DNA from 4 places in the Paenibacillus medicaginis genome. Region 3 is predicted to be linked to each of the others. Evidence: riboswitches for the same ligand, from Rfam matches in the RefSeq annotation. Region 3 holds a riboswitch; each other region holds the start of a gene.
The links. Region 3 has a riboswitch for thiamine pyrophosphate ahead of thiC (phosphomethylpyrimidine synthase ThiC). Riboswitches for the same ligand answer to the same signal wherever they lie in the genome.
Positions count from the first base shown of each region.

Region 1: linked by a shared signal. The riboswitch ahead of thiD (bifunctional hydroxymethylpyrimidine kinase/phosphomethylpyrimidine kinase) and the one ahead of thiC (phosphomethylpyrimidine synthase ThiC) in region 3 are both predicted to bind thiamine pyrophosphate.
Region 2: linked by a shared signal. The riboswitch ahead of ACE5LO_RS00545 (thiamine phosphate synthase) and the one ahead of thiC (phosphomethylpyrimidine synthase ThiC) in region 3 are both predicted to bind thiamine pyrophosphate.
Region 4: linked by a shared signal. The riboswitch ahead of ACE5LO_RS18110 (ABC transporter substrate-binding protein) and the one ahead of thiC (phosphomethylpyrimidine synthase ThiC) in region 3 are both predicted to bind thiamine pyrophosphate.

Region 1 covers NZ_JBHIRY010000022.1:20,372-26,232, forward strand. Annotated here, with positions in the region: gene pyk (pyruvate kinase) at 1-1,301, shown strand, start outside; gene ACE5LO_RS19495 (hypothetical protein) at 2,131-2,508, opposite strand; gene thiE (thiamine phosphate synthase) at 2,679-3,359, opposite strand; gene thiD (bifunctional hydroxymethylpyrimidine kinase/phosphomethylpyrimidine kinase) at 3,356-4,186, opposite strand; TPP riboswitch at 4,288-4,392, opposite strand; gene ACE5LO_RS19510 (cold-shock protein) at 4,821-5,021, shown strand; gene ACE5LO_RS19515 (cold-shock protein) at 5,126-5,341, shown strand; gene ACE5LO_RS19520 (TM2 domain-containing protein) at 5,461-5,861, opposite strand, start outside.
Region 2 covers NZ_JBHIRY010000001.1:104,149-110,009, forward strand. Annotated here, with positions in the region: gene ACE5LO_RS00525 (ThiF family adenylyltransferase) at 1-1,034, opposite strand, end outside; gene ACE5LO_RS00530 (thiazole synthase) at 1,034-1,801, opposite strand; gene thiS (sulfur carrier protein ThiS) at 1,803-2,006, opposite strand; gene thiO (glycine oxidase ThiO) at 2,003-3,148, opposite strand; gene ACE5LO_RS00545 (thiamine phosphate synthase) at 3,211-3,810, opposite strand; TPP riboswitch at 3,949-4,058, opposite strand; gene ACE5LO_RS00550 (ABC-F family ATP-binding cassette domain-containing protein) at 4,190-5,740, opposite strand.
Region 3 covers NZ_JBHIRY010000030.1:37,643-43,503, reverse strand. Annotated here, with positions in the region: gene ACE5LO_RS22640 (spore germination protein) at 1-1,271, opposite strand, end outside; gene ACE5LO_RS22635 (alpha/beta hydrolase) at 1,474-2,460, opposite strand; gene ACE5LO_RS22630 (IclR family transcriptional regulator) at 2,762-3,505, shown strand; TPP riboswitch at 3,601-3,713, shown strand; gene thiC (phosphomethylpyrimidine synthase ThiC) at 3,962-5,740, shown strand.
Region 4 covers NZ_JBHIRY010000019.1:67,426-73,286, reverse strand. Annotated here, with positions in the region: gene ACE5LO_RS18130 (TatD family hydrolase) at 1-695, opposite strand, end outside; gene ACE5LO_RS18125 (ABC transporter ATP-binding protein) at 692-1,570, opposite strand; gene ACE5LO_RS18120 (ABC transporter permease) at 1,626-2,402, opposite strand; gene ACE5LO_RS18115 (MTH1187 family thiamine-binding protein) at 2,399-2,692, opposite strand; gene ACE5LO_RS18110 (ABC transporter substrate-binding protein) at 2,760-3,809, opposite strand; TPP riboswitch at 3,944-4,054, opposite strand; gene ACE5LO_RS18105 (CCDC90 family protein) at 4,212-4,514, opposite strand; partial or broken gene ACE5LO_RS18100 (Rpn family recombination-promoting nuclease/putative transposase) at 4,753-4,947, shown strand; gene ACE5LO_RS18095 (hypothetical protein) at 5,360-5,485, shown strand; gene ACE5LO_RS18090 (PBECR3 domain-containing polyvalent protein) at 5,715-5,861, opposite strand, start outside.

The DNA.
Region 1 (5,861 bases), on a different contig from region 3:
AGCTGGATGAACATGTGCAGCGCATGAAAAATGTGCGTAAGGCAGCGTCCGAGCTGGGAACGTACGTGCCGATTATGATGGATATCAAAGGACCCGAGGTACGGATCGGCAAGCTGAAGGAAGAGTCCTGTGAGCTGAAAACCGGGGAAGAACTGGTTTTGACGACAGAGGAGATTCTTGGGGATGCCAAGCGCATCGGCGTAAACTACCCGGATTTGACCCGGGACGTGAAGGCGGGAGACCGCATTCTGATCGATGACGGCTTGATTGACCTGACTGTAATTGCCGTCGAAGGAACGGAAATTCGCTGTCGCATTGTGAGTGGCGGGAAGCTGAAGCCGCGCAAGGGCGTCAACCTGCCGGGCATTCATACCTCCCTGCCGGGTGTCACCGAGCGTGATGTGAAGCATATTGAGTTTGGCATTCAGAACCAGGTGGAAATTATTGCAGCTTCTTTTGTACGTAAAGGCGAGGACATTCTGGAAATCCGCCGCATTCTGAAGAGCCATAATGCAGGTCATGTGCAGATCATCTCCAAGATCGAAAATCAGGAAGGCATGGAGAATCTGGACGCGATTATCAAGGCTTCTGACGGAATTATGGTGGCGCGCGGTGACCTGGGGGTAGAGGTTCCGATTGAGACAGTGCCGATGCTGCAGAAGGAAATGATCGACAAGTGCAATCTGGCAGGCAAACCGGTTGTTGTGGCAACACATATGCTGGAATCGATGCAGGTGAATCCTCGTCCGACCCGGGCGGAGGTAAGCGACGTATTCAATGCGGTAACCCAGGGCGCGGACGTGGTCATGCTGTCCGGGGAATCGGCTGCAGGCAAATATCCCGTTCCGTCCGTGCAAACGATGGCTTCCATCGCCAAGCAGGCGGAATCTATTATCGATTACATGGAGCAGTTCAATAAGAGAAGAGCGGGTCAACTCACCAATATTACCGAGGTCATCAGCCAGAGCGCGGTAAGCGCGTCGCTGGAGCTGAGTGCCAGTGCCATTATTATTGCGACCGAAAGCGGCTTTACGGCGCGCATGATCTCCAAGTACCGCCCGCAGGCGCCAATCATTGCCGTCACCCAGCATCAAGAGGTGCTGCCGAAAATTTGTCTGCTGTCCGGTGTTATCCCGGTTCTGGGCGGCAAAATGACGACTACGGATGAAATGTTTGAAACAGCGACACGCAACGCCATTGAAACAGGTTATATTTGCCCGGGAGACACGGTCGTTCTGTCCGCCGGCGTACCCATCGGTCAAACCGGCAACACGAACCTGATCAAGGTGCAGCAGGTGTAATCTTCGTAAAACTCAACCTGATTCAGCAAAAGAGCTTGGGAGTGAAGACAAAGTGAACCCGATGAGAATAAAGGAATTCATCCAACTTGCAGTGAGAGGCGACCAGCCGGAACATGCTCTCGAAGTCACTTCCAAGCCGGCAATCAGGCTTTAACGTACCCTGACAGATATTTCGTACTTCTCCCGTTTGGTCCGTGTTGCAGTTTCATTGGCAACGTCTGAAGAAGCCGCGAATATAATGGAATTTGGTCCCGAATGCCGAGTTTACTTGGCTTAATTTTATGGTATACTTGTTTCAGGTATGAATGGAGGTTTTGGTGTTACGCTGCATGAATACGTTGGGTCTCAAGGGAAACGTTCTCCCGAAACCCAGGCTAAAATCAATAAAGCAATGCAAAAAGAAACAATTCGAATAGCATCGAACAACATAAAGCGCTGACAAATCCACAATACATTCTGTGGATTTTTTATTTACTATATAGAGGGGGGCGGCCATCTAATGGACAAGTTTAAGCGTGGTTATGTAGCAGGGGGCACAATACCGGAGGTAATACATACATCTGAAACGCCAAGACCCGGTTTTTTCTTAACAGGGAAACATTTATACATAGCTTTGCACGATTATGATTTCCCGGATTATTAGACTTTAGTAGTTCCGATAACATCTGCAACTGCTGAATAGATTTCGGCAAGAGATTGCTGTTGCTCAAAATTCGGAGTAAGTAATAAGTATTCCAGTTGTGGTGCAAGCTTATTTAGGGCGACTGATAACACGAGAAAATGATTAGAAGGCACGGGCTTTAAAAAAAGGCCCGTGCCTTCTTACTGTTTAGATACCATGTACACTGCGTTTCACAATTTCCGTCAATTCGGATTTTTGCGCCTCATACTGCTCGCGCGTAATGCTGCCTTGGGCAAGCCGCTGATTCAGCTGGTCCGTCAGCTCTGCCACCTGCAGATGGATGACCTGGTTCATATCAGCGCCGGTCTCACCGGCAATATCGGCCATCGTTTTGCCGTCATACAATGCATGATATAATTCTTCGTCTGAGGAAAGACCCAGTATCTGTACAATGTCTTCTTTAACAACCTTTGCTTCCTGCTGTTTGGGCTTGACGGCTGTGCTTGCGGACGCCGTGCTGCTGCCTAGGGATTCGCCGATGGCAAGGGCCAAGGTGCTGAATATAAGTATTCTTTTCAAATTCATAATTGGTCTCCTTCTTCAATTTCATGAACTTATGTGCTTGGCGGCATGTGTCCATTGATGATGTTGGAGTGGAAGGTAGCTTACATGTTGTATTGTAACCGCTCAATCTTAAATAAAGCTTAAAACATGTTAAAAATTAGCCCAAAGGATCAGCCGGGTTCGCATATTTTCTAGGTGGCCTTGCCGTACAGAGCGGCAAAGGCCGCTGCCGCCCGTCCGGGCTCTTCAGCCTGGGAGATTGCTGAAATGACAGATACCCCGTCCGCTCCGGCGGAAAGAACAGGCGGTGCTTTTGCAGGCGTAATCCCGCCGATGCCGACAAGCGGAACGGTGATGCCATGGCTGCGCAGCTCCTGTATCAGGTGTGGGCCCTGTACAGGGCGGGCATCGCTTTTGGACGGAGTCGGATACATGGGACCGACGCCGAGATAATCCGCTCCGTCGGCGATAGCGCGCCGGGCTTCTTCTACCGAGTGCGCGGATACCCCCACAATAGCGCTATGCCCAAGCTTGCTGCGCAGGGAAGAGGCCGGGGCGTCCTCCTGTCCGACATGAATGCCATCGGCACCGAGCGCAGCCGCCATCTCCACATCGTCATTGACGATAAAGGGTACGCCTCCTTCCCGGCAGACCGCCTGCAACTCCCGCGCCAGCTCGTAAGCCGCCTGCCCGGTCAGGGCGCCTGTACCCTTTTCCCTGAATTGAAACAGGGTGACCCCGCCCGCGATCGCCTCGCGCAGAACTATAACGGGATCTTTGCCGCCACAGTTGATGCTGCCCATAATGAAATACACGGCAAGCTGCCGGCGCAGCTTCACCGGGTCGATCCGTTTGTCAAAGGGGCTGTTCATGTCAGCTCACCACCATTCTGCGAACGTCTTCGTCGGTAGGCAAAATGGTTGGTCGGTCCATGTCCTGATCCGATGCCAAGGCTGTCCTCAATCGCAGCCTGAATGAAATCCTTGGCCACACGCACCGCTCCAGTCGTGGTAAGCCCCTTGGCGAGACCAGCCGTTATCGCTGCAGAATACGTGCAGCCCGTGCCATGTGTCGCCATCGTATGTATCCGTGGACTTTCGAACACCGTAAATGCTGTGCCGTCATACAGAAGATCCCTGGCCAGATCGCCGCCGGCATGCCCGCCCTTCATGATGACCATGTCCGGTCCCATGGCGTGGATGCGCCGTGCCGCTTCCCTGATGTCTTGCGCTTTGAAGAGTTTCATGCCGGTGAGTATCTCCGCTTCAGGCAGGTTCGGGGTAATGATCAACGCGTGTGGAAGCAGGTTGCGGATCAGGGTGACTACCGCGTCACCCTTCAGCAGAGGCGCCCCGCCCTTGGCGACCATAACGGGATCGATGACGAGATTGCGCCACCCATAATGGGCGATTCTGTCGGCGGCGGCCTCAATGATGTCCGCGCTGAACAGCATGCCGGTTTTTACTGCATCTGGTGTGAGGTCTTGGCCAATCGAATCCAGCTGGCGGGCCACCGCTTCTGCCGTGAGCGGGAAAACCCCCTGCACTCCAAGTGTATTCTGTGCAGTGGCGGCTGTAAGCACGGACATCCCGTAGACGCCGAGCTCCTGGAAGGTTTTGAGATCTGCCTGAATGCCTGCGCCGCCGCCGCTGTCGGAGCCGGCGATCGTTAATGCTTTTGCCGTTTCTGTTGTTGTCATAACCGCTCACCTCCTTCTTGTACATACAAAAGACCCGCCCTTTTCCGGAGGAAAGGGGACGGGTCCACGATAAGAAGAGTAACAGGCCGATTGATGCCGCTGGACGTATCGTCTCACTTTCCTCCGCTGGTATGATCCAGATCAGGTGCAAAGGGTCCGAAGCAGACAGCTTCGTCTCAGCCGGGAAGGCTCCCCTAGTGATTGAACAAGTCTCTTATTCGATTGAATGACTGCATATAACTATATACATGATGACAGGGGATTGTAAAGGTTCAAAAATAGGCGGAACATTTTTTACAGAAGAGGGTATAGAAACGGAAAAGCAGGAAATAAATAAGGTAGGCAAGTGTCCCCTGAAACTTGATAATAACCAGACACGATGGCGATACAGGAAAAATGCCGCTTACGTTAGCGTTCTCCCTTCCCCCCGATACATAGGAGAAAATGTTATTTCACCGTTAGCTGGTAATTGTATTCTGAATGTGCTATAATGTAATTACTGGAATACGGATCTGCATTCGCATATTGTAGAGGGTTATTGTCTCAGGTTAAGGGTAACCTTGTACAATATGTGAATTTTTATTTTGAACAAAAATAAGAGGTCATATAAATATTTATTTGGAGGTATTTCCACATGCAAACAGGAACAGTTAAGTGGTTTAACGCAGAGAAAGGTTTTGGATTCATCGAGGTTGAAGGCGGTAACGATGTATTCGTACACTTCAGCGCAATCCAAGGCGACGGTTTCAAAACATTGGACGAAGGCCAACGTGTTGAGTTCAACGTTGTTGAAGGAAACCGCGGACCACAAGCTGAGAACGTTGTAAAACTGTAATTCTGCCATGCTGCCCCGAACTCTGGTTTGGGGCTTTTCTTTTCTGGCGGAGGAACAGATGCTTTTATATTGCTTTACAATTCATAGGAAAAGAGGGGACGCTCATGTACAATTCGCGCAAAAAGCCAATGGAAGAGACTCCTGAGGAGATCACTGTAATTTGGTCTTGCACCAGTGATACGTGTAAAGGCTGGATGAGAGATAATTTCGCATTCTCTGCTCAGCCAACCTGTTCTCTATGCGGTTCCGTGATGGAGAAAAGCGAGAAAAAGCTAGTTGTACTCAACAACAGCAGCTCCCCCCCCACCAAGAGCAGTTAGGTTTACAGCCATCATCGTTTTATTCAAGGCACTGGCCTAGGGCTGGTGCCTTTTCACTGCGGTTCCGCAGACAACAAAAAAACCTGTGCGCCTGAGTTTTCTCAGGCGCACAGGTTTTTTTACAATCCGATACCTTGCTGTTTATTAGTCAGGCGCAGCTGATAAAGCTGAGCCATAATATCCGCTTCCGCCCGCTCGTTCCATTCACGCACCATACGGGGCATCAGGCACAGGTCGACGATGACCCACACGGTCAGCGCCCCTCCGAATAGCACGAGAAGAATCCCTGACAGCATCATGAACGGTCCGCTTTCAAATTCCAGTGCAATGGAAAACACGATGTAAAAGATAGTAGTTAGAATAAACAGGACAAGCTGAACGATAGCCGTGGCAATTCTTTTCAGATAAAAGCGGTGTACGCCCAAATGCCCTCCGATCAGCATGAGGTAGGCGAGCGCCAGAGATTTTTCCGTGTCCCGCATGGCCGAGCTCAAAATCAGCATCTCATTGACCGTTAACT
Region 2 (5,861 bases), on a different contig from region 3:
CTCGTGCCGTGAATCAGCGTGCGGCCATCTTCAAAAATGACCATTCGCTGTTTGCCGGCAGCAAAGGACACCAGAAAAGGATTACTCTCCACCAGACCATCCCCGGTGGCGGCAAGACGGGCGGCTGTCGCTTTCAGATCGAGCTTGGTGCGACGGGCAGGTCGGATCTGCACCGTGTCCCTGCCGCACAGCACATCCGCCTTTTGCCGATTAGCGGCCAGCAGATACGGGTACACCCTGTTCTTTCCGCAGGAAGGACAATCCTCCTTTTTGGCGCCGGTCACGGAGATTGATACGGTTTCATTACGCCACACATCAAAGGACAACAGCTTGCCCCGCAGTGCCTCCTTATGGCCGCTTAACAGCTTGAAGGCTTCCGCCGTCTGATGGGCGGTCACCATCTGCACAGCCTGGGGAAGAATGCCGGCCGTGTCGCAGGTATCTCCTCCACCCGGAATCGTGCCCAGCAGACAGTTCAGGCACGGCGTTTCTCCGGGAATAATGGTGAAGGTAATCCCGTAGCTGCCCACACAGCCGCCGTATATCCACGGCATGCCGAGCTTTTGCGCCACATCGTTAATGATCAGTCTTGTGTCAAAATTATCGGTTGCATCCAGGATAATATCCACATCTGCAGCCAGCTCTTCCAACGCTTCACCATCAATATCAAGCACATAGGCATGGATGAGGCATTCGGAATTAATCTCTTCCAGACGGCGCTTGGCCGCGATCGCTTTGGGTGTTCGCTGTACCGCATCCGACTCGGCAAAAAGCTGCTGCCGCTGCAGATTGCTCCACTCGACATAATCGCGGTCAGCGATCGTGATCGTGCCGATACCTGAGCGGACGAGCGTTTCGGCTATGCCTGTACCGAGTGCTCCCGCCCCGATAATGAGCGCATGGGAAGCACGCAGCTTGCGCTGCCCCTCCCGGCCGAACGGCGCAAAGCGCTCCTGGCGCGAGTAGCGGTCGGCCGCTGCCTGTGCGGCTCCTTCAGTTGAATCTGTCGGAACCGCTGTCTTGCGTTCATTCATTATGATGTAACCATCCCTTCTGTAGGGCTGCTTGCCGCAGCATAGCGTTTAACGGGAATCATGCCCGCCTTGAACGCTTGCCTGCCCGCTTGTACAGCGAGCTTCATTGCCTCCGCCATAGCGACCGGGTCCCCAGCGCCGGACACCGCCGTATTCAACAGTACCCCGTCCGCACCCAGTTCCATCGCGTGCGCTGCATCGGCAGGTGAACGGATGCCGGCGTCTACAATGACAGGAATCGAAGCCTGTTCTATAATGAGCTCCAAAGTGTAAGGATTGAGGATGCCCCGGCCCGAACCGATAGGGGATGCCCCCGGCATGACGGCGTGAACACCGAGCTGCTCCAGTCTTTTGGCCAGGATGACATCGTCGGAAATGTAAGGCAGCACAATGAAGCCTTCGGCAAGCAGCATTTCACAGGCTTTTAAAGTCTCAAACGGATCGGGAAGCAGCGTTCTGTCATCCCCGATCACTTCAACCTTTATCATATCACATAAACCGGACGCCTTGGCCAGTTGGGCGATGCGGACAGCTTCTTCGGCAGTAGCCGCCCCAGCCGTATTGGGAAGCAGGGTGAAGCTGGACAGATCCAGCCTATCCAGGAAGTTTCCCTGCCCCTTCTCCTCCAGATTCAAGCGGCGGACGGCAAAGGTAAGGATCTGGCTTTCCGATGCCTGAACAGCTTTCATTTGCGTTTCCAGATCCGGAAACTTCCCCGTCCCCAGCAACAGTCTTGATTTAAAGGCTTTATCTCCAATATGCAGCATATTATCCGCCCCCCACAAAATGTACAATTTCAAGATGATCCCCGTTCTTCAAATCGGTTGCGCTGTGAATGTCCTTGGTCAATATGCGCCGGTTCAACTCGACGACAACCGTTTTGACCTGCAGATCCAATGCATTGAGCAACTGGTCCACATTATAAATTTCCATGTCAAAAGTCATTTCCTGGCCGTTAATAACAAGCCTCATCTCTTCCCCCCCTTGACTGCTGGTGCAGGCTGTCTTTTCATTCTTGCTGGTGACAAGGCCGTCAAATTTAATTGCTCCACTGTATGGCCTGCCATCATCTTCGCTATCGCTTCCCCTGTAGCCGCACTCAGTAATATTCCGTTGCGGTGATGTCCACAAGCAGCGTATAAGCCGGCAGCATCAGGTACGGGGCCTATAATGGGAAAGCCATCTTCCGTTTGCGGCCTTAATCCCGACCACGCTCTCAGAAAAGACGACTCCCCAATGTCCGACAGCCAGGCTGAAGCGCGCTCCAGAAGCTGGCGCAGCCCGCCTGCGGATACATCCTCTCCCCATTCATGCGGTCTGCTGGTTGCCCCAATCCACAGCTCCCCCTCCGGCTTTGGCACCAGATACACATCCTCGGCGTAAATGGTATACTCCAGCGTACGTACTGGCATGGTAACGGCTGCGATCTCTCCCTTGACAGGATACATTTCCGTATGGATGCCGAAATGGTTAAGCAGCTTGACCGCTTCAACCCCCCCTGCGATCACAACATTTGGGCAAGCAATATATCCCCTGCTCGTTTTTACACCACGCACCATACCGTCCACAATCCGGATGTCCTCTGCGATTGTATTTGTCAGCAGTTCTGCCCCGTGCTTTTCCGCGCCTGACACCAATGCCTGCACAAGTCGCTGCGGGAGCAACTGCGATTCCCGCTCGCGGAACAAGCCTCCAAGCACCTGCCCTGTCAGGCCGGGAATCCTTCTGGTTATCTCTGCGGCGTCCCACCACTCTGCGGCTGATCCATCATTGTTCCCGGCCATGGCCGACAAGTGCTCAACTTGCTCCGCTGTCCGGACAGGGAGAACGAAGCCTGTGGTGGTATACCCTGTTACCAGTCCTGTCAGGCCTTCAAGCTCCCGCACCAGTTCCCCGAACAGATTACGGCTGTGCAGGGCAAATGCGGCCAACTGAGGGTGGGCAAAAGCCTCACACTCTGCCGCCAGCATTCCGGCTGCCGCTCGTGTGGCCCCTTGTGCAGGAACCGATTTTTCGATCAGAATCGTTTTGAAGCCTCTTTTCGCCAGCTGATAGGCGATGGAACTGCCGATCGCTCCCGCGCCGATCACCGTACAGTCTGCCGAATAGCTCATGTCTGTTCCTCCTCCCATTCTCCTGTTATCATAAGGATACATCTGATCTGTAACACCCTGCTTCAAGTTATGAGCATTCTCCTGTATTCCTTTGCCGCCTCGGCCGGATCATCTGCTTTCCAGATACCTGACATCACAGCGATTCCTGATGCACCTGCCCGCCTGATGCCCCGCACATGCCGGGGCTGGATGCCGCCAAGCGCGATAACCGGAATGGAGACTGCACGACATAGCTCCTCCAGACTGCTCAGCCCCCGCGGTGGCAGCCCGGGCTTGGAGACGGAATCGTAAATATGGCCGTACAACACATAATTGGCCCCCGCCTGCTCCGCAGCCCGCGCTTCCTGCAGCGAGTGTACGGATGCCCCGCAGCGCAGCTTCGGGAACGTCCGCTTCACAAGCTGCAGCGGCAGGCTGTTTGAGGTGAGCTGCACCGTCCCCGCACCGAACAGAAGTGCTGCGTCTACACGGTCATTGACCGCGAGCTTGGACGGCGAGCAGCAGCCGCGCTCCGACACCGTGAACATAAATTCGTACAGCTCCGCCGCGCTCAGATGTTTCTCCCTGATGTGCAGCATGTCGATATCCGGTTCGATCAACCGCAAGATGTCTGCCGTGCGTTCAGCGCTTTGGCAGCCGTCCGTAATAAGATGAAGCTCCATTGCTTTTTGCCTCCATGGACAGTTATTCGGGAAAGCCAAAAAACCGCTTCCCGGTCAGGAAGCGGCTGAATTTACAGGTTCACCGAATTTACATGGAACTGCCTCCCTGCGCATAAGCAAGGTCGCATTTGATTCCCATTCGGCTAATGTCCACTTCCCTACGCTGGTATGATCCAGATCAGGTGCAAAGGGTCCGGAATGCGTTTATTCCGTCTCAGCCGCCAGCCGCGGCTCCCCCAGTGTGATACAGGCCTGTTCAATCGCCTGTATTACTATATATTTTGTTTTCCCTTTTCATGGTAGCACAATCCGTTTCACTTGCCTAGACGTACACTCAGATTTCAGTCCGAAAAGTCCAAAGCTGTGCTTCTCCTGCACATCAGGCTTTGGCCGACCACTCTTCGACATTCCATACTCTCGTTACCCAATCCTTATAAAAATCAGGTTCGTGGGATACAAGCAGCACCGTGCCTTTGTATTCCTTCAGCGCACGCTTCAGTTCATCCTTCGCCACCACATCCAGGTGGTTGGTCGGTTCGTCAAACAGCACCCAGTTGCTCTCACGCATCAGCAGCTTGCAGAGGCGGACCTTGGCCTGCTCTCCACCACTGAGGGCAGACAGCGGACGGGTAATATGATCATTTTTCAGTCCGCAGCGGGCAAGATGGGCACGAACCTCATGCTGGTTCAAATGCGGGTACTCGTTCCACACATCGTCAAGCGGTGTGATCCGCTCAGGACGCACCTCCTGCTCGAAATAAGCGGGATAAAGAAAGTCTCCGGTATAGATTTTTCCACTCAGCGGAGAGATTTTTCCGAGAATCGTTTTGAGCAGCGTAGATTTGCCGACACCGTTATAACCGACGATGGCGATCTTCTCGCCCCGTTCAATCGTAATGGACATTTTCGGCAGCAGGGGATGGCTGTAGCCAATCTCAAAGTCAATGCCTTCAAAGACCGTTTTGCCGCTGGCCCGCGCTTCCTTGAACTGGAACGTCGGTTTGGCCGCTTCTTCCGGCTTGTCGATCCGATCAATCTTATCAAGCTGCTTCTCACGGCTCTTGGCCCGTCCGGAAGTGGAGGCACGCGCCTTGTTGCGCTGGATGAAGTCCTCCTGCTTCTTGATATACTCCTGCTGCTTTTCATAAGCATCGATATGCTGTGTCTTCTGAATGTCAGCCATTTCAAGGAACTTCTCATAGTTGGCCGTATAGCGGTTCAGCTTGCCAAACTCCAGATGATAAATGACGTTGACGACCTGATTCATGAACTCAGTATCATGGGAAATCAGCATAAAGGCATACGGGTAGTCCTTCAAATAACGTGTAAGCCATTCGATATGCTCAACGTCCAGGTAGTTCGTCGGCTCGTCCAGCAGCAGCACATTCGGTTTCTCCAGCAACAGTTTGGCCAGCAGCACCTTCGTGCGCTGCCCCCCGCTTAAAGAGGCTACATCGCGGTCCAGTCCGATGGCAGCAATTCCAAGCCCGTTGGCCATTTCCTCCACTTTCACATCAATCAGATAAAAATCACCGATCTCCAGTTGCTCCTGGATTTCCCCCATTTGCTCCAGCAGCACCTCAAGCTCCTCCGGTGTGGCTTCGGCCATTTTATCCGTAATCGCATTCAGTTCCTGCTCAAGCTCAAGCAAGGGTAGAAATGCATCCTTGAGCACATCCCGCACGGTCTTGCCCGGAGTCAGCTTCGTGTGCTGGTCCAGATAACCGTAACGGACCTTCGGTGTCCACTCGACTTTGCCGTTGTCACGCAACTGCTGGCCTGTCAAAATATTCATCAGCGTCGATTTGCCGACACCGTTGGCCCCTACCAGACCGACGTGCTCTCCCGGCAGCAGGCGGAACGATACATTTCTGAATAATGTTCTGTCCCCGAAATTGTGGGAAACTTCTTCTACTGTTAATAAACTCATTTCCGTTAACTGGCTCCTTATTTTTCATTAAACTTCAATATGACTTCAGGTTTGCTTTCAAAGCCTTATTGTAGCATAAGAGGCAGCCTTACCGGAACCGCCCGCCATAACGAAAATGAAA
Region 3 (5,861 bases):
AAAATCTCGATGGAGATCTCCATAATCAGGGCTTCAATCAGCGTGGGGAAGGGAACACTCTGCCTCGTGCTGATGATAGAGATGACCAGCTTCGTCGGTATCAGCCCCGGGTGAAAAGAAATAAGGGAAATATAGATAGCCGGAGCAAATAAAGAAATCAGGGCGGCCATAAAGCGCAGTGAGCGAATAAGAGAGCTTGCAATCCAGCGTTCATAATAATCCTCGGGGGATTGAAGCATCATGGAATACGTTACCGGCATGATCAGCGCAAAAGCGGAACCGTCCAGAAGAATGGCCACCCGTCCTTCCAGCAGTGCCGCCATGACGCGGTCCGGCCTTTCGGTGCTTTGAATTTGCGGGAAAGGACTGAGAAAATTGTCTTCGATCAGATGCTCCACATATCCCGATTCCAGGGCTTCATCCACATCTATCGTGCTTACACGGCGTTTGACTTCTTCTACAAGCTCAGGATCGGCTATATCCCGAAAGTAGACCACCTTGAGCTCTTTTTCGACCCTGGTGCCGATCCTGTAGGACAGCATGGCCAGTTCACCGCTTTCACCATGTCTGCGCAGCATGGCTGTATTGTCGCTGAGTGTCTCCGTGAAGCCCAAGCGGGGACCACGAAGCACGGATTCCGAGATGGGCTCTTCTACAGCGCGGGTGTTCCCCTTGGGTCCCCCGAGCAGGATCGCTCCCGGCACCCCGTTTATTAAAAGCAGAACTGAGCCGAACAATACTTTTCTTAAAGCAGCCTTCACATCCTGTGTGTATCTGGTTTCAGAAACGATCAATACCTCTTCAACGAGCATGGTCCCGAATTCTTCGCCCTGTGGCAGAAGATCCAGGTCCTGCAAAGAGTTTCCCCACTCCAGCAGCGGTTTGATCGTATGCTCCTCCAATTCGATTTTGTCCATAAGTCCTTCTACGAAAAATAGCGCTATTTCGATATTGGGATTTTTCAGAAATATTTTGTGTTCATTCACATCGGACATATCGGTCGCAGCATTTCTGAATAGCGTGATATTGGTTTGATGATCCTCAGTAAAACAATGAACTCTCTCTCCTTGCTCAGTAGACACAGAAACAGGCTGTGCCGCCTCCGGGTGTGTCTTGTAATACTCCAGCTTCTGTTTCCGTCTGCTTGTTCTGCCCTCCATGACTTTAAATCTTCTGATAATCAGATAAACAAGCAAAGGAGCCAGTGCAAGCAGAAGAGCCTGCAGAAAAATGATCAGTTTAGGGAAATGGTCTACAATGAGCTGCCACATGGTTCTACCTCCAGCTGATAATCCAAGCCAGATATATCTTTTGCCAATATGAAAAAATCATGCAGGATATGTTTAAAATAGAAAAAATCCCTTCCGGTTTCCAGTGATTGAGTCATTTGAGCATGACCTCTTGTTCACCGTCGCCGTGAAGGGATAATATAAATCCACTACGAATAGCTATTCTGTTGGTTTTTTCGGAAGCCTATGGCTGCTGCACATTGCTTAGAAACGTGGATACTCTGCGCAAATATTCGCGCGGGTGCTCCCGGAAGATGAGCTCATGCAGCCCATTCTCCACAATCCAGACGTCCGAGGCGGGATGGGTCTGGCTGGCTGCCAGCGCTTCCGCGATCGGATACGGAGCTTTCTCATCCTTGGTGCCGTGGATAAAGAAGATCGGGAAAGGGTAATCCTCCGTCTTCACCTGCTGATAAGGAATTTGCTGCAGACCTGTCCCGTTCAGAACGGGGAACAGCAGCTCCAGAATTTCAAGTGAAGGATGACGGGGCAGATCAATCTGGTTCCGTATATTATGATACAGCGTGTCAGGCTCCAGCAGGAAGGTGCTGTCCAAAATCATGGCGTCCACGTCCTTGGTTTCCAGGCCCGCTTGCAGCGCCGTACCGGCCCCCATGGAAAAGCCCCAGACGATAATTTCCTGGGCTCCCCGCTGTTTAGCAAGCTGAATGGCGCCGAGCAGCTGCCGCGACTCGGCTCTGCCGCCAGTAGCGACCTCTCTGTTGGTTTGCGAGGCAAAGCCGTAATCAAACATAATAACATTAAAGCCCTGCCTGTGCGCATAATGGGCCAAATCATACATGGGAATCCAGCTTTCCTCTCGATTGGCGCCGTAGCCGTGGCTGAAGACAATCGTTTTGCTGGAATTCTGCGCAGGAATATACCAGCCCTGCATCATACGGCTGCCGTCCTTGGCGGGAAAGCTGATTTCCTCATATGCCATGTCCTTGGCCTGCAGCGGATTGGAATACAGCGGAGCTACGGTCGGATTGGACAGAAACCAGACAATATAAGCATGCAAAGCGATAAAACAGAACATTAAAAAGAACACAACCGACAAACCAAGCGCGATGACGATATGCTTAAACCGGATTAACCGGGGGGAAAGCTGGGCGGACGGCTCGTTGACGGCAGGCTGCACCGGGGCGCCGCCTTGAGGTGACGCAATCATCGAAGAGCCTCCTTGATCATTAATAAAGTCAATTCCGGGTGCCAGCTAACAGCACTATTCCTTTAATCGTAAAAGGCAGCAGCTGCAAAGTCAATTCGACAGTAATTGATAATATTTTCCTCCTTGAATTATATACCGGGCTGTCGCTAAAACAGTTTACAGTCTGTCCTGAAATTTTATATAATTTATGTAACCAAGTTTCATTGAGTGAAACGGTTAAGCTCAGAAAAAATGACTGTATCCAGCCATGATCGGTCTGTTGGAAAATATTGATAAACACAAGAGAGAGGGGGCAGCCGCCGTGGAGGACCGGAAGCTGACTGTCCGTGCTGTCGAGCGGGCTTTGGACATCATGATGTGTTTTACGGAAGCCACTGATTTGGGATTGACGGAAATTGCGGCAAAAATAGGGCTGCACAAAAGCACGGTTCACCGTCTGCTCACGACGCTGGAGGAAAGAGGCTTTATCATCCGCAATGCAGCTACGGAGAAGTACCGGCTGGGCATTCGGATCTGGGAGCTGTCGACCCATATGTCACGCAATGAGGATCCCGCGGTTCTGCTGCTGCCTTTGATGGAGAAGCTCCGTGACCGTCTGGGCGAAACAGTGAGCCTGTATATCCGGGACGGGGATGAACGTATCCGTATCCAGGCTGTGCAGAGTGCGCAGGCCATCCGCCGGGTAGCGACCGTCGGGGCCCGCATGCCCCTGTCCGTTGGTGCATCCGGCAAGGTGCTGGTAGCCTTTGCTTCATCGGAGGAACTGGAGCAGTTGAAGAAGGGACCTGAGCTGCAGGCTTTGGCCGGGGATGAAGCTTACTGGAAGCAGCTTGAGGAAATACGCGTCAAGGGTTATGCGACTAGCTACGAGGAGCGCGAGCCGGGAGCGGCGGCTGTGTCCGCCCCGATTATGAATCATAAAGGGGAGATGACGGCAGCGCTCTCCGTTTCCGGGCCGGTGAGTAGACTTTCGTCCGAGACCTTGCATGAATTTGCTCCTATTATCGTGGAAGCGGGGAAGGAAATGGGAACGCTGCTCCCTTAGGGGTTGCCAAACTTTTCTTTTTAGGCTAACCTGAACTGGAAGGCGGAGGCATCCGTCTGTGAAACAGCATAGTTATAATGGCGGCATGATGCTGCCGAAGTTACTGGGGGGGCCCGTAATACCGGGCTGAGATGGAACCGTTCCAGGTTCCGGACCCTTTGTACCTGATCTGGATCATACCAGCGTAGGGAAGTAACCGGCCAATGAAATCATATGGATAGGCAGCATGTGCAGCAGCCAGGGGCATACCTTGGTAATGCATGGAGGCCTGTTTGCATACAGCCGGTTCCTTCGGGAACCGGCTTTTTCATTTTGCTGCAAAATTCGTTTCGCACCGCCGTCCGCCGCAAGGACAAGACAGCGTGCTTGGCCCGTATTTTGCAGCTGGCCGACAGCATCTTTTTTTCTCCGGTATGATCCCGATGAGGAATATGACGACTCGGGAGGAGCAAGCAGATGACAGAGAGCAAACGGAAAACAGCAGCAGCGGGAGGAGCCAATACGGATATCGGAGCCTTTCCGGCAAGCAGCAAGGTCTACATCCAGGGATCAAGACCTGATATTCTGGTGCCCGAAAGAGAGATAACGCTGCATGACACCCATACACCGCAGGGAGTTGAGCATAATGCCCCGCTGCGTGTGTACGATACAAGCGGGCCCATGACCGACCCGGCGAATCAGGCGGATATCCGCAAGGGGCTGCCCAAGCTGCGGCAGGCGTGGGTTGAGGAGAGAGAGGATGTCGCTCGTTATGAAGGAAGGGCAGTGCAGCCCGGGGATAACGGACTTCGGTCGGGGACCCGTCCTGCCGAGGAATTCCCGGGCGCTGTCAGCCGGCCGCTGCGTGCGCTGCCGGGGCGTAACGTTACCCAGATGCACTATGCCCGCCGGGGAATCATAACACCGGAGATGGAATTTGCAGCAATCCGGGAGGGGCTTGATCCGGAATTTGTAAGACAGGAGCTGGCGAGCGGAAGGGCGATACTGCCCTCCAACATCAACCACCCGGAGAGTGAGCCGATGCTGATCGGCCGCCATTTTCATGTCAAAATCAACGCCAATATCGGCAACTCGGCAGTAAGCTCCTCCATTGAGGAGGAGGTGGAGAAGATGACCTGGGCCGTAAGATGGGGAGCGGATACGGTGATGGACCTGTCGACAGGCCGCAACATTCACACGACGCGTGAGTGGATCATCCGCAACTCTCCCGTGCCGATCGGAACGGTGCCGCTGTATCAGGCGCTGGAAAAAGTCAATGGGGAGGCCGAAGCGCTGACCTGGGAAGTATACCGCGATACGCTGATTGAGCAGGCGGAGCAGGGAGTGGATTATTTTACGATTCATGCGGGCGTACTGCTCCGTTATATTCCGCTGACCGCCAAGCGGATGACAGGCATCGTGTCGCGGGGCGGGTCCATCATGGCGGCTTGGTGCCTTGCTCATCACCAGGAGAACTTTCTGTATACACACTTCGAAGAGATATGTGAAATTATGAAGACCTATGATATCGCCTTTTCGCTCGGGGACGGCCTGCGTCCGGGAAGTATCTATGATGCCAACGATGAAGCTCAGATGGCCGAGCTGGCGACGCTGGGTGAGCTAACGCAGATTGCCTGGAAGCATGATGTACAGGTGATGATTGAGGGGCCTGGTCACGTGCCTATGCATAAAATCAAGGAGAACGTAGATCTGCAGATGGAAATCTGCAAGGAAGCACCATTCTATACGCTGGGGCCGCTTACGACGGATATCGCCCCCGGATATGACCATATTACCTCCGCGATTGGCGCTGCCATGATCGGCTGGTTCGGAACCTCCATGCTCTGTTATGTCACACCGAAGGAGCATCTTGGCCTGCCGAATAAGGACGATGTGCGTGAAGGGGTGATCGCCTACAAGATCGCCGCCCATGCCGCGGATCTTGCCAAAGGCCATCCAAGGGCACAGCAGCGGGATGATGCGCTGTCCAAGGCCCGCTTCGAATTCCGTTGGCGCGATCAGTTCAATCTGTCCCTCGACCCGGAACGTGCGCTTGAGTATCATGATGAGACGCTGCCCGCCGAGGGGGCGAAGAATGCACACTTTTGTTCGATGTGTGGCCCGAAGTTTTGCAGTATGCGCATCACACAGGATATCCGGGCGTTTGCCGCAGAGAAGGGAATCGGCGAGGAGGAGGCTATTGCCGCAGGTTTGGAGGAAAAAGCGTTGGAATATCGCGGGGGTCGGAGCAGCTGATACCATAATGAATAGATGAAAGCTGTGCTGTAAAAGTAAAGGGCGCCCTTTATAAACTGGTACCCATAGACTGGACACTTTGAAAAAAAAGTGTTTGGGCTGTGGGTACCTTTTTGCATAC
Region 4 (5,861 bases), on a different contig from region 3:
ATCCGTGGATGGGTCGTTTGTCCGGCAAAGGAGCCTGCAAAGGGCCAGGGGCCATCCGTTTCCGCCATCACTTGGGATGGCGGATAGTTTGCCGCCAATACCCGGATCTCCGGCTCGTACAGCAGGTCCGGCGTGAAGGAGATATAATATCCGTTCCGGGCCATGCGCCGGACGGTGGCCGGACTGCCCTTGAACCAATGGAAATGGGCCCGGGTGACTTGATGCCGTTCCAGCAGCGTACATGCGATATCGGCGTCGTCGTACACGGCGTGCAGTACTACGGGTTTGTCATGCCCTTTGGCGAACAGAATGAACCGTTCCAGCAGCTCAACATAACCGCTTGGATCAAAGGTGGCCCCCTTGCTCATAGCTTCCTGGGCGGTGTAATAAGGCAATCCGACTTCTCCTACGGCAACCATCCGGTCCACATGGCGTTCCATCCAGCCGAACAGTCGGTCTAACTCTGCTGCGCTGGGTAAAGGCTGCTCAGGATGGAAGCCGAACGCCGGAAAGATCATACCGGGTCGTGCGGAAGCGAGGCGCACATTGGCTTCGCATGACGGAAGATTCATGGAGACGGCAATGACCGCTTCTACGCCGCTTTCGCCCATAGACGACAGGAGAGCTGCCCGCTCTTCATCTGAATAGCTGTCCAGATGAAGGTGGGCGTCGATTAAAGGAGCAAAGAGGCTCATACGGTGCCACCTGCCCATGCGGCCGTGTTTTTCGCTTTTTCCTCCCGCATCCGCCGGCTCAGTTCATGCTTCAGCTCCACAAAGTCCTTGTCAGCGGCGAGGTCCTCCCGTCGCGGCCTTGCAAAAGGAACATCCACTACCTGCAGCACCGACGCCGGTCTGGCAGACAGCACATAGATGCGGTCCGACAGGAGCAAAGCCTCCTCAATGCTGTGCGTAATGAACAGCACGGAACGGCGGTGGCGCTCCCACATCTGCAGCAGCCACTGCTGCATGTCTGACCGTGTTAGCTCGTCCAGCGCGCTGAACGGCTCGTCGAGCAGCATCAGCTCCTGCGGACTCAGCATGGCCCGCAGAAAGGCCGCGCGCTGCTGCATTCCTCCGGACAGCGTGTGCGGGTACGCATCGGCGAATTTGCCGAGCCCGACCTCGTCCAGCCGGCGGCGGGCCTCTTCCCGGGCCTCGCGGCGGGGCTCCTTGTCTGGCCCCGGCGCATTCTCCTGCCCGAGCAAGACGTTGTCCAGCGTCGTTCGCCACGGGAACAGGGCAGGCTGCTGTGGCATGTAGCTAATCCGCCCGCGCGTGCCCGTCACATCCTCACCGTCCATATAAATACGCCCCTGATCCGGTGCCAGAAGTCCGCCAATCAGGTGAAACAGTGTGCTTTTGCCGCTGCCGGAAGGGCCAAGCAACGAAACGAACTCTCCGCGTTCCACGGTCAGGGAAATGTCCTTGAGCACAGGGAGCAAGGTTTTCCGCTGCCGGAAAGCGACGCTCACCTGTTCTACATTCAAAGCTGCTTTTTCTCTGTCACCCCTGCGGTTATTTTCCTTTCCGTTCTGCCGGGACTCTACGGGCAGACCATTCAAGCTCATCTTCTCATACTCCTTCCCCTGCACAGGCATAACGCTTGCCAGGCTGGTTTATTTCCTATTTTTGCTCCGGCCGCCACCGAATCAGCAGCCTTTCCATCAGCGCAATGAGCAGGAACATGATCAGGCTTAGCGCCACGATAATGGCAATCGCGGCAAACACCCGGTCCGTGCGGTAGGCTGATTTTTGCAGGAGCATATAATAGCCGATCCCCTCGCTTGCCCCAAGCCATTCGGCGACGATGGCTCCCATCACGCTGTAGGTGGCGGCAATTTTCATGCCTGAAAAGAGGGAAGGCAGCGCATGCGGCAGCTCAAGCTTGCGGAAGATGCCCATCCGGCTTGCGCCTGACATCTGCATGTAGTTCATCATCAGCCGGTCCGTTTGCGCCAGCCCGTCCAGGGCGGCAACAACGACAGGAAAGAAGCAGACCAGCGTAATGACCATCAGCTTGGGCAGCAGGCCGAAGCCAAACCAGATCATCAGCAGCGGTCCAAGCGCAATGGTCGGAATGTTCTGGCTCAGAATGAGCAACGGGTACAGTGCCCGCTTCAGGAAAGGGATCAGGTGCAGCAGCACGGCCAGCAGTAGCCCGACGACGGTGCCAATCGCAAAACCGCTCAGCGTGAGCCTGACGGTAGCCCAGGTATGATCGGCCAGCAGGGCGGATTGGGCGGCCGCTTCGGCGGCAATGTCCGCCGGACTCGGCAGCATCCAGGGCTCAATGTGCAGGAAGACCGCTGCGGCCTGCCATACCGCCAAAAAGAAGAGGACCGCCACAACGGGCGGCCATACGCTTCTGAACACAGCATAGAGGCTTTCTTTCCTGTTCATGGACGGTATTTCTCGGTCAGCTTATCCATGCTGATTCCATTCGGATTATGGGCGATTTTGATCTGGGAAATCACGCTTGGAATTCCTGCCTCGGTAAGTGCGGTGTGCATCTCCTTAACGATGTGCAGCAGCTCATCCAGCTCGCCCTCCATGGTTGTCTCCAGCGGGTTGACCTGATGCTTGACGCCTGAGCGCTGGATCACCTCAATCGCTTTATCGACGTAAGGGATGGTGTCCTCTCCGCCCGGTGTTTTGGGAATCACCTGAATACTCAACAATGTGTTAGCCATGAAAAACCGTCTCCTTTCCGAATCAGATTAGAGGTAGTTCAAAAAGTCAGCTTTTGAACACGCACTATTAGGATTTGCCGTCTTGTGGCAGGAAATCATTGGTGAAGGCTTTGTCAACCTCCAGCGGTTTGTCAAGCAGCTTGCGCTCATACATCCAATCTGCGTAGTTTTTCCATACTTCTGCTTTTTGGACGCCCCACTGTGCGGCATCATCCTGATAGCGGGGGCTCAGCCATTGCTGGCTGGCCAGTACAAGCTCTTTATCCAGCTCAGGCACGGCCTTCGACAACATTTCCGCCGCCTTTTCCGGTTGGTCAATCGCATATTGATAACCTTTGGCCGTAGCGCTCATGAAGGCTTTTACCAGCTCAGGATCGCTGCTGAGGGTCGCTTCATTTGTGACGATGACCGGTGTGTAATAGTCCAGACTCTTGGAGTAGTCCTTGACGTACAGCATATCCAACTGCTCGCCGCGTTGCTCAGCTTCAATTCCTGTCCATGCATAGAAAATCCAGGCGAAATCGATATCCCGCTTGACTGCGGTGAAGTAATCCGCATCGCCCATGTTGATGTTTTGCACCTTGCTGACATCCCCGCCATCCAGCTCCATGATGGATTTCATGACAGCCTCCTCGACAGGCGAGCCCCAGCCGCCGTATTTCTTGCCTTCAAAATCCTTGGGCGACTTGATGCCCCGATCCACCGGAGCGGCGAAGCCGGACGTATTATGCTGAATTACGGCCGCAATAGAGACGAGCGGAACCCCTTGCGTACGAGCCTGGGTGACGCTTTCCTGATAGCTGATGCCGAACGGAACGGCATTCGAAGCGACCATCTGATCGGCGCCGCCTTCTCCGGGCTGTACAATCTCCACATTCAGACCGGCTTCTTCATAGTATCCCTGGTCTTTGGCCACATACAATCCGGTATGGTTGGTGTTAGGGGTCCAGTCGAGCACCACCTTTACGTCTTTCAATTTCCCGGAGGCCGTACTGCCGCTGCCGGAAGGACCGGAAGCGTTCGAGTCCTGTGGAGCGGACGATTGCCCTCCGCAGGCGGTCAGGATGAGGAGCAGGGAGCATACCGCTCCAAGGCCCCATTTTTGCAAAGAAAACATACTTTCTTCTCCCTTCTTCATCATCCGTACTCTTTCTGCAATGCTGTCATCTGCCGTGATCCTGCACAAAAAAGCGCCCCGTTATCCGGGACGCCTGTAATCTACCAAAGGAAGGAATGACGATGCCAAAAAGACATGTCACTCTATAGCGATTCCTACGCTGGCATTACCCAGATCAGGTTGTAAGGGTCAGTGTCTAGGGACACAATCTCAGCCGGCCGATTCCAGCACCCCTGGCAAGTTGTATGAAGGAGCATCAAGACGGCAAGCTGCTGCCTCGACACGTCCGCATTGTTTGAAGATTTTGCGGGCTCAGTAATATGAACTAACGTTGATTATATGCCTTCATGGCCGGAGTGTCCAGAGGGACTTATTCGAAAAAACCTCGGTGCCGCACCCGTTCTAAGCCTTTTGCGTTTTGATAACGCTCTTCAATTCAGCTTCTTGTTGGATGGAGCGGGCAGAGAGAAGTTCAATAGTTCTGTGCTGGTTCTCCAGAAAGTCACCTATTTCCATAACCCGTTCATTCGTATCCAGGACGGCTCGTTTCATCTCCTGCTGATCGACTCTGATTTCTTGAATCTCCTGTTTCATCTCTTGTTTCATCTCTTGCTGATCGGTTTCAATTTTTTCAAGATGCTCATGAATCGGTTGAAGTTCTTCCCGGATTACGGATTGCAGCAATTCCTTTAACTCACTATTCATGTACCCCGCTCCTTATACTTTTATGGTGTTATTGTAGCATATGACTTAATAAAGAGCTATAATATTGCGTAATTACGATGTCACGTTTATAACGCCACTGGGATCAGTAGGATACTCACGGGAATTGGCCAGTGTCTTTTCTCTTTTCTTGCCTGCTAAAGGAGACTATAATTTTGAGTAAGTGCTTATCCCGGAAACAAAACGGATTGAACAACCTGTGAGTATCCTAATTAAGGACGAGGTATTGACGAAGAACGAGCCTGTATTGAATAAGGCGATGACAACATTGGAATTTCTAAGTCAGGATGAGGAAGCCTGCCGATTGTATAAAGATAGACAGAAGTATTTGCACGATCAAGATATCTCAATTATAGCAAAAGCTTCAGGTTTGTCTGAGTCTGAAATTATTGCCTTGAAGAACGAAACCAGCTAAGACCGTTCCTAATTTTGTTCAATTCAATACCACTTTTTATTATTGGAAAAGGCCCACTACTTCTACATTATTGAATGATGTATTGAGCAATATGTTGTTGCTCCGATTACGCGGACGAGGCACTCGCGCGTACCCGCTTGGGGGCACCAAATCGGTGAAAAACAATACCTTTCCTATCCCGCAGGGAGATGATTCTCTGCCGCTGCCACCATTTCAGATATGAAACATGAATCGACCTTGTACTCACAAGGTCGATTCTTTAGTTTAGGAGAACTTTGCGGCTGTTTTGGACTACAAAAACTTTTTCGTTAGGCTCACTCGAAGCGTAAGAATCAAGAATCTCGGTCAGCTTTTTTGTACGCGTGAATACCATTCAGCGGATGCCGGAAGATAACCAGGAGATGCATTGTTCATGGGATTGGAAAAAATCCTGGATGATATTGAACGCATGGATAGTTCATCTATTGCACAGGCCACGGGTTTAGCCGGAATGTCCAAGCCCGCTTTTCATAGACGTGTGGCTGAACACGAAGCTTAATTGCAAAAAAGACCCCTTTCGGGGTCCTTACTGTTAGGATCATAGCAGGGCGGCGTATCCTGATCTCTGGTAACTTACCTCTCGGTAAGCGCGTGGGGAACCTTTCCCACCTCTAATGATCCATAAATAATAGTATGCGTCTAAAAGCCGTTTAATATCATAAATACATTGTATATACTACTCTTAATATGATAGCGCAATGAGTTTTCTCAGTCAAGAGTTAGGAAAATTATTTATAAGGAACTAAACGGCCACTTTTTAAACGCTTTTTCACTTTTTCGACCGCATTGTCTAATTGATAGAAAGTTGATAAGTATAAGTACCCAGAAGGATCCAGTTTGATTGCCAGTAGTAAATGGGGTGTCACAGCTTTAAC